DNA from 2 places in the Rhizobium sp. YS-1r genome. Region 1 is predicted to be linked to the other one. Evidence: predicted binding sites of a transcription regulator. Region 1 holds the regulator's gene; the other holds the start of a gene.
The links. Region 1 encodes LexA, which represses DNA repair genes until DNA is damaged. Its sites were predicted from a motif close to TGTTCNNNNTGTGTTCNG; they were not measured.

Region 1 (5,075 bases):
CCCAGCTTCCAGATGTCCTTTGCGGCGACCGCAGCGCTGGTCGCCGGTTATGCGCTCTGGAAAAATCGATCGAAAAAGCACGATCCGGAACCGCTGCAAATTCGTCACCCTGTGGTGACGCCGGTACTGGCTTCCTGGAAATTCATTGCGGGCATTCTCGCCACGACCCTGATCGGCAGCACGTCGACGGCGATCTTTTCGGTCGAGCATTTCCATCGGATTGCGACCTATGGCGGTCTGGCGGCAAACCTCGCCGCCATGCCGATCATTTCTTTCGTGGTCATGCCGGCCGGACTGGTCGGCATGCTGCTCGTACCGTTCGGGCTCGATGCGCCCTTCCTGAAGCTCATGGGTCTCGGCCTGGAAGCGGTGATCTCCATAGCAAGACATGTGGCGGCCTGGGGCGGCGACGCCGGTATCGGCCGTCAGCATCCCTGGTTCCTGCCTGTCTCCACGGCCGGTTTTCTTCTGCTGACCCTTTTGAGAAGCAGGCTTCGGCTGGTCGGCATTCCGCTCGTTGCAGCCGCATTGTTGTTCTCCTGGCACGAACGATCGAAGCCCCTGCCGGATATTCTCGTTTCCGAGGACGGAACGATGATTGCCCTGATAGGCAGGGAAGGCATTGCCACCAACCGCACCCGCCCGCCCGATTTCATCTACGGCCAGTGGAAACGGGCACTTCTCCTGGGCGATCCCATAAAACCGGACGTGTCATCAGCAAGAGATAAACCGCCCGATGGGAAGCCTGAGGAGCGCCGCGAGCTGACGCAGGCCGAAATCGAGACGGCGCGGTCCCGCATCAGGCAGGTGCCTGCCGGTCATTTCGTATGCGAGCCGCGTGTCTTCTGCGGGGTGAAAACTTCCGGGGGCACCATCATAGCCTCCGTCGAAGACAGCCGTTATGCCGGTGCGGCCTGCGATGCCGCCCATATCATCATCGCGCCGCGCGCCCGTTTCGATCACTGCCGCTCCGGCGCATTGATGATCAACGGCAATGCTTTGCGAAAGACTGGTGCGCTCGAAATTTCCCTGCACGGCGCAGCCGACATCCGGCAATGGACTATTCGCCCCGCCATGGCCGGCCATGACCGCCCCTGGAGCAGGCATCGCCACTATGACTGGCGGAACAAGATGTTCGCCTCGGCGCTCCCGGAACAGCTTCGGCAATTGATCAATGGTAACGGCGGATGAGGCCGACCAGCTTGCCCTGGACCTTTACCCGGTCGGGCGGGAATATCCGGGTTTCGTAGGCCGGGTTCGCGGCTTCCAGCGCGATCGAGGCGCCACGGCGGCGGAAGCGCTTCAGCGTCGCTTCCTCCTCGTCCACCAGCGCTACGATGATGTCTCCCGGATTGGCGGTGTTGCTGTTGCGGATGATCACCGTGTCGCCGTCCAGGATGCCGGCCTCGATCATCGAATCACCCTTGACTTCCAGCGCGTAATGTTCGCCGGAACCAAGCATCTCGGCGGGCACTGCGATATCATGCGTGTTGTTCTGGATCGCCGAGATGGGCACGCCGGCGGCGATGCGGCCCATGACGGGAACCGTGGTGGCGTTGGAGAGATCGTCGTTGGCTGCGGGCTTGGCCGGAGCGGCAGCGACCGGCTGCGGCTTGCCGAGGCTGCCCTCGATAACACTCGGCGAGAAGCCGCGGCGTGGCTGCAGGCTCGGCTGATAGGCTTCCGGCAGCTTGATGACTTCAAGGGCACGTGCCCGGTTCGGCAGGCGGCGGATGAAGCCGCGCTCCTCCAGTGCGGTGATCAGCCGGTGGATGCCGGACTTCGACGCGAGGTCGAGCGCGTCCTTCATTTCGTCGAAGGAGGGCGGCACGCCGGATTCCTTCATGCGTTCGTGAATGAACAGAAGCAATTCCTGCTGTTTGCGCGTGAGCATATTTGGCACCTTGAGAGTCGGAAACAAATCAAGAACATACACTATATGTTCCATATGTGTTCCGCAAGTCCCTAAATTTTCGTGAAGTATGATGATTTTTCTTCATGGATGTCTGCAACATATCTCTTTCGACACCACTTGCTCGAAGCCGATCCGCTGCCAATGTAGTGCTGCGATTCCGGATTCTGGGGGCTCTCGCGTGAATGCTAGACTAATCGATCATCTCGTTCTGCCGGTGGCGGACCTTGCCGTCGCGCGTTCGCGACTGGCAGAACTCGGATTTACAGTTGCGCCGGAGGCCTTTCATCCTTTCGGCACGGCCAATGCCTGCGTGTTTTTCTCGGATGGGGCCTATCTGGAGCCGCTGGCGATCGCCAACCGGCGTCAGGCGGCAGCCGCGGCCAAGCGCGGCAATGTCTTCACCGCCCGGGATCTCGCCTTCCGCAAGGCGCGTAACAGGCAGGGCTTTTCGGCCCTCGCGGTTGCCACGGGCGATGCGGCAGCCGATCACGCGCGTTTCAGGCTGCGCGGGATTTCCGCGGGCGATATCCTGGAATTCTCCCGCGGCGTGAAGATGCCGGACGGTTCCGAGACTGAGGCAAGCTTCCGGCTGGCCTTTGCGGGAAACGAGCATGCGCCGGATTTCTTCTTGTTCTCTGCACAGCGGATCAATCCGCTGCCGGCCGATCGAGGCGAACTGGAACGCCATTCCAATACGGTGACCGGCTTGAGCGAGATCGTTCTTTCGGCCGCATCGCCCGACGATTTTGCGCCCCTGCTCGAAGAGGTGCTGCTCGCGAAAGCCGGGATCGAAGCTGCGGCCGTGGAGCTTGTCGCTTCGAACACACGCATCCGCGTCATGCAGGATCAAGATCTCGAATCGGAATTCGCCCTTGTGCCGTTGCCGAATGCCGAAGGTCTGCGCGGCCGGGCGATCATCTTCAAGACTGCCGATCTTGCCGTGACAGAGATCATCCTTGCTGCTAATGACGTCGCATTCGTCCGCCGGGAAGGCCGTGTGCTGGTCCAGGCGGCGCCCGGCCAGGGTGTGTTGTTCGGTTTCGAGGAATAGTCTCATGGAAGTTTCCGCCAATCCGCGCGTCTCCGTCGGTGAAGGGCACGGCAAGGTCGTCTTCGCACAGGATGCCCGCCTGTCGCTGATCGCCGGCCCGTGCCAGATGGAAAGCCGCGACCACGCCTTCATGATGGCGGGTGCGCTGAGGGAGCTTTGCGACAAGCTCGGCATCGGGCTTGTCTACAAATCATCCTTCGACAAGGCGAACCGCACGTCGATTTCCGGCAGGCGCGGCATCGGGCTCGAAAGCGCCATGGAAATCTTCGCCGATCTGAAGAAGGAATTCGGCTTCCCGGTTCTCACCGACATTCACACGGAAGAGCAGTGCGCCATCGTCGCCCAGACCGTGGACGTGCTGCAGATCCCGGCCTTCCTTTGCCGCCAGACGGACTTGCTTGTCGCTGCGGCGAAAACCGGCCGCGTCATCAATGTCAAGAAGGGCCAGTTCCTGGCGCCCTGGGACATGAAGAACGTGTTGGCCAAGTTCACCCAGAGCGGCAATCCGAACGTGCTGCTCTGCGAACGCGGCGTCTCTTTCGGTTACAACACATTGGTGTCCGACATGCGCTCGCTGCCGATTATGGCGGCGATGGGCGCTCCGGTCGTCTTCGACGCGACGCATTCGGTCCAGCAGCCGGGCGGGCAGGGCGGCTCCACCGGCGGCCAGCGGGAATTCGTCGAGACGCTGGCGCGGGCGGCCGTTGCCGTCGGTGTCGCCGGCCTCTTCATCGAGACCCACGAGGACCCGGACAATGCTCCGTCTGACGGTCCGAACATGGTGCATCTCAAAGATATGCCACGGCTTCTGGAAAAGCTGCTTGCCCTCGATGCGGTCGCAAAGGCTGCCTGAAGCGCCCGCCTGAAAAAGCGCGAAAAGCGGCTGCACTGTAATTTTCGTGTCACTGACCATGGGACATGGTCAGTGACACGAACCATATAGATCTGACGTCCAAGCCCAGGGAGAGTCTTTTGACCGCCATCACCGATATCATCGCCCGTGAAATCCTCGACAGCCGCGGTAATCCGACGGTTGAAGTGGATGTCTATCTGGAAGACGGTTCTTTTGGCCGTGCAGCTGTTCCGTCCGGCGCGTCGACCGGCGCGCACGAGGCGGTCGAACTGCGTGACGGCGGCAAGCGTTACGGCGGCAAGGGCGTCGAAAAGGCTGTCGAGGCGGTCAACACCGAGATCTTCGATGCGATCGGCGGTTTCGATGCCGAAAGCCAGATCCACATCGACAAGACGATGATCGCGCTCGACGGCACGCCGAACAAGTCGCGCCTCGGCGCCAATGCCATCCTCGGTGTGTCGCTCGCCGTCGCCAAGGCCGCCGCCGAATCCGCCGGCCTGCCGCTCTACCGCTACGTGGGCGGTCCGAACGCGCATGTCCTCCCCGTTCCGATGATGAACATCATCAACGGCGGCGCCCATGCCGACAACCCGATCGACTTCCAGGAATTCATGATCATGCCGGTCGGCGCCGATACGCTGCGTGACGCGGTGCGCATGGGTTCGGAAATCTTCCATGTCCTCAAGAAGGAACTCGCCGCCCAGGGGCATAACACCAATGTCGGCGACGAGGGCGGTTTCGCTCCGGGCCTGAAGAGCGCCCCGGAAGCCCTCGATTTCATCATGAAGTCGGTCGAGAAGGCCGGCTACAAGCCGGGCGACGACGTCTGCCTGGCGCTCGACTGCGCCTCGACGGAGTTCTTCAAGGACGGCAAATACGTGATGGAAGGCGAAGGCCGCACGCTGGAATCCGGCGCCATGGCCGATTACCTCGCCGAGCTCGTCGGCAAGTATCCGATCATTTCGATCGAGGACGGCATGGCGGAGGACGACTGGGACGGCTGGAAGGCGCTCACCGACAAGATCGGCGCCACGTGCCAGCTCGTCGGCGACGACCTCTTCGTCACCAATTCCGCGCGTCTGCGCGACGGCATCCGCATGGGTGTCGCAAACTCCATCCTCGTCAAGGTCAACCAGATCGGTTCGCTTTCGGAAACGCTCGATGCCGTCGAGACCGCCCACAAGGCGCGCTACACGGCTGTCATGTCGCACCGTTCGGGCGAGACGGAGGATTCCACCATCGCCGACCTCGCGGTC
Region 2 (5,075 bases), on a different contig from region 1:
TTGTGACACTCGATCCACCGGGGCTTGCGCCGGTCTTCCTGGGACTGACCGTCGGCATGACTGCGCTCCAGCGGCGGCATGTGGCGCTTCGGGGATCGCTGATTGCGTTCGGCATCCTGGCCGTCTTCGCTCTCTTCGGCTCGGGCGTGCTCGGCATCCTGGGGATTTCGATCGGCGCCTTTCGTATTGCCGGCGGCCTGCTTCTCTTCTGGATATCCTTTGAGATGGTCTTCGAAAGACGCCAGGAGCGGAAGGAAAAGACCTCTCAGGCGGCAATCACCATCGACCATATCCACAATATCGCGGTCTTTCCGCTCGCCCTGCCGCTGATCGCCGGGCCAGGCGCCATTTCCGCGACCGTGCTGCTTGCCGGAACATTCCCCGGCCCACTTGACCGCGCCCTGCTGATCGGTGTCATCGGCTTGATCATGCTGCTGGTCTACGTCACCCTGCTGATCGCAGAACGTCTCGACCGTTTTCTTGGCGTCACCGGCCGGGCGATCCTCACCCGCCTGCTGGGCGTCATCCTCGCCGCCCTGTCCGTCCAGTTCATCGTGGACGGCGTGCGTTCGGCTTTTCATCTATAGAGCCCGCGACAAAGCGCCGTTTTCTGCTAAAAGCGCTCGCCAACCGGAATGCCATCAATCGGAATCGAAAGTCCATCATGCAACGCACCCTACGCCGGCTTCTGCCCGAAGCCAGCCCCATCAGTACGAGGGAAAGACTGCGCGCCGCTCTCGGCGCTCTGACGGGAATTCTGGTCACGGGGATGATCGGAGGTCTGGCCTTGCGGGCCGACGCATCGCTTCCGGCCCTGATTGCGCCGATGGGAGCCTCGGCCGTCCTGCTCTTTGCCGTGCCGTCCAGCCCGCTCGCCCAGCCCTGGTCGATCCTCTGCGGCAATACTGTTGCAGCGCTGGTCGGCGTGACCGCCGCCTTGCTCATCAATGATCTGTTCGTAGCATCAGCGGCTGCGATCGGTATCGCGATCGCTCTCATGATGACCTTCCGCTGCCTGCATCCGCCGAGCGGTGCGATCGCACTTACCGCCGTACTCGGCGGGCCGGCCATCCATGAACTTGGATACGGCTTTGTCCTCTGGCCGGTCGCAGGCAATTCGCTGGCCCTGCTCGTGCTTGCCCTGATCTTCAACAACCTGACGGGACGCCCCTACCCTCACGCGATCAAGCCGCCCACGACTGATCACGGCACCGCCGATCCCGCTCCCGTTCAGCGCATCGGCTTCACGTCAGAGGACCTCGACGAGGTGCTGAAGGAATATGACGAATTTCTCGATATCGACCGCGACGATCTCGAAACCATCCTGCGGCGAACGGAATTGCGCTCCTATCGCCGCCGCGCCGTCCATCTCGATTGTGCCAGCATCATGTCCCGCGACGTCGTCGCAGTCGCGCCCGACAACTCGCTGAAGGAAGCGCATGACCTGATGCGCGCCCATCATTTCAAGGCCCTGCCCGTTACCAATGACAAAGCCGAGGTCGTCGGCATCGTTACGCAGACCGATTTCCTCGACAAGGCGAACTGGACCAAAGGACGGCCCAGGATCGGCTTCGGCCAACGCCTGCGCCTGGTGCTTTCCGGCAAAAGCGCGCCCAGCGACACGATCAAGGACATCATGACTGCACCCGTCAGAACCGTTAGTCCCGACACGCCCGTTGCCGATGCCATCGTCATCTTTGCCGAGGAAGGACTGCACTACCTGCCGGTCACCCGGAGCAATAATAAACTCGTGGGGATATTATCACAGTCGGATGTCCTGGTGGCGATGCTCGCCGACGGAGCAACCCAAGACGCCGATATGCGTCTAAGCGCCTGAAATGAAACAGAGCGCTCAGGCATCAATCCCTGCAGGTGTTGATGAAAGTCGAGGAAATCCTCGATTCTAGAACGGGATATCGTCGTCGAGATCGCGCGAGAAATTCCCGCCTGCCGGCTGCTGGCTGCCACCACGAGCCGGGCCGCCCGACGGCCGGCCATAATCATCGCCACCACCGAAGTCACCGCCGCCGTAGTCGTTCCCGACGCGATTGTTACCGCCGCCACCGTAACCACCTCGATCGCCACCGCCCTCACCCCGACCATCGAGCATGGTGAGCGTCGAATTGAAACCCTGCAGCACCACTTCCGTCGTATAACGGTCGTTGCCGCTCTGGTCCTGCCATTTGCGGGTCTGCAACTGGCCTTCGATATAAAGCTTGGCGCCCTTCTTCACATACTGCTCGACAACCTTGCAGAGGCCTTCGTTGAAGACGACGACATTGTGCCATTCGGTCTTTTCCCGGCGCTCGCCGGAATTCCGGTCGCGCCAGGTCTCGGAGGTCGCAATGCGCAGGTTGGCGATCGGCCGGCCATCCTGTGTGCGGCGAATTTCCGGATCGGCCCCGACATTCCCCACCAGAATGACCTTGTTCACGCTACCAGCCATAACTCTTCACCTCGTCTCTGCCGCATCCCGCGGACTTAAAACCAATCATGACACTTTAGCCCATCGGCCTCACTCATTGGGCGCCGATGATTTTTAATCCACAGGCAAATTTGTTCTTTATTTGTTCTATTTTATTCCTATAGTGCTGTCAACCGACTCGAAATGGCGCTGCATTGCAGCAAGTTTCCGTCTCGACAGCGACGGATCAATCACTACATAAGGACCTTCGATCCTCCCGAGAGCATGAAGATGAGTGAACTCAAAACCATTTCAATACGTGGTGCGCGCGAGCACAATTTGAAGGGCATCGATCTCGACCTGCCGCGCAATTCGCTGATCGTCATGACCGGGCTTTCCGGCTCGGGCAAGTCTTCGCTTGCCTTCGACACGATCTATGCCGAGGGTCAGCGGCGCTATGTCGAGAGCCTTTCGGCCTACGCACGCCAGTTCTTGGAAATGATGCAGAAGCCGGACGTCGACCAGATCGACGGGCTTTCGCCGGCGATCTCGATCGAACAGAAAACGACCTCGCGCAATCCCCGTTCGACGGTCGGCACGGTCACCGAGATCTACGACTATATGCGCCTGCTCTTCGCACGCGTCGGCGTGCCCTATTCGCCGGCGACGGGATTGCCGATCGAGAGCCAGACCGTCAGCCAGATGGTCGACCGCATCCTCGCCTTCGAGGAAGGCACGCGTCTTTATATTCTGGCGCCGATGATCCGCGGCCGAAAGGGCGAGTACAAGAAAGAACTCGCCGATCTGATGAAGAAGGGCTTTCAGCGCGTCAAGGTCGACGGCCAGTTCTACGAGATTGCCGATGTTCCGGCGCTCGACAAGAAATACAAGCACGATATCGATGTGGTGGTGGACCGGCTTGTCGTGCGTTCCGATATCGGTGCGCGCCTCGCCGACAGCCTCGAAACCTCGCTGAAGCTTGCCGACGGCCTGGCGGTCGCCGAATTCGCCGACAAGCCGCTGCCGCCGGAGGAAACGGCGGCAGGCGGTTCGGCCAACAAATCGCTCAACGAGACACATGAGCGCGTGTTGTTTTCGGAAAAATTCGCCTGCCCCGTTTCCGGCTTCACCATTCCGGAAATCGAGCCACGCCTCTTCTCGTTCAACAATCCGTTCGGCGCCTGCCCAACCTGCGACGGGCTCGGCTCGCAGCAGAAAGTGGATGAGGCGTTGATCGTGCCGGAGCCCGCCCGGACCCTACGCGACGGCGCGATCTCGCCCTGGGCGAAATCCACCTCGCCCTATTACAACCAGACGCTCGAAGCTTTGGGCAAGGCGTTCGGGTTCAAGCTTTCGAGCCGCTGGAACGAGCTCTCGGAAGAGGCGCAAAGGGCGATCCTGCACGGGACCGAGGAGAAGATCGAATTCCATTATGCCGACGGCGCCCGCTCTTACAAGACTGTGAAGACTTTCGAAGGCATCGTGCCGAATCTCGAGCGCCGCTGGAAGGAAACCGATTCCGCATGGGCGCGTGAGGATATTGAGCGCTACATGTCCGCCGCTCCCTGCCCCGCCTGCAACGGCTATCGCCTGAAGCCGGAAGCACTCGCCGTCAAGATCCACAAGCTGCATATCGGCGAAGTCACCGAAATGTCGATCAGGGTGGCGCGCGACTGGTTCGAGGCGCTGCCGGAACACCTGAACGCCAAGCAGAACGAGATCGCGGTGAGAATTCTCAAGGAAATTCGCGAGCGCCTGCGCTTCCTGAACGATGTCGGCCTCGATTACCTGAGCTTGTCGCGCAATTCCGGCACATTGTCCGGCGGCGAAAGCCAGCGCATCCGCCTTGCCTCGCAGATCGGTTCGGGCCTGACCGGCGTGCTCTACGTGCTCGACGAGCCGTCGATCGGCCTGCACCAGCGCGACAACGCGCGCCTTCTCGACACGCTGAAGCACCTCAGGGATATCGGCAACACGGTGATCGTCGTCGAGCATGACGAGGATGCCATCCTGACGGCGGATTATGTGGTCGACATCGGCCCGGCCGCCGGCATCCACGGCGGTACGGTGGTGGCTCAAGGGGCGCCGGCCGAGATCATGGCCAATCCAAAATCGCTGACCGGCAAATATCTTTCCGGCGAGCTCGGCGTGCCCGTGCCGCCCGAGCGCAGAAAGCCAAAAAAGAGCAAGGAAATCAAGGTTTTTGGCGCACGCGGCAACAATCTCAGGAATGTTACAGCCGCCATTCCGCTTGGCGTCTTTACGGCGGTGACCGGCGTTTCGGGCGGCGGCAAGTCCACGTTTCTGATCGAGACACTCTACAAGGCGGCCGCACGCCGCATCATGGGCGCCCGCGAGATTCCCGCCGAGCACGACCGGATCGACGGTTTCGAATTCATCGACAAGGTGATCGATATCGACCAGTCGCCGATCGGACGGACGCCGCGCTCCAACCCGGCGACCTATACCGGCGCCTTCACGCCGATCCGCGACTGGTTTGCGGGCCTGCCGGAAGCAAAAGCGCGCGGCTATCAACCGGGCCGTTTTTCGTTCAACGTCAAGGGTGGGCGGTGCGAGGCCTGCCAGGGCGACGGGGTGATCAAGATCGAAATGCACTTCCTGCCGGACGTCTATGTCACCTGCGACGTCTGCCACGGCAAGCGCTACAACC

Region 2: uvrA (excinuclease ABC subunit UvrA) is a predicted target of LexA. The motif match lies at 2,558-2,575, and genes of this name have one in related genera.

The regions. Positions count from the first base shown of each region.
Region 1 covers NZ_JPYQ01000032.1:80,335-85,409, forward strand. The annotation lists gene JL39_RS20550 (ComEC/Rec2 family competence protein) at 1-1,191, shown strand, start outside; gene lexA (transcriptional repressor LexA) at 1,172-1,894, opposite strand; gene JL39_RS20560 (VOC family protein) at 2,094-2,966, shown strand; gene kdsA (3-deoxy-8-phosphooctulonate synthase) at 2,971-3,819, shown strand; gene eno (phosphopyruvate hydratase) at 3,939-5,075, shown strand, end outside.
Region 2 covers NZ_JPYQ01000006.1:106,023-111,097, reverse strand. The annotation lists gene JL39_RS04935 (MarC family protein) at 1-587, shown strand, start outside; gene JL39_RS04930 (HPP family protein) at 665-1,837, shown strand; gene JL39_RS04925 (single-stranded DNA-binding protein) at 1,904-2,446, opposite strand; gene uvrA (excinuclease ABC subunit UvrA) at 2,696-5,075, shown strand, end outside.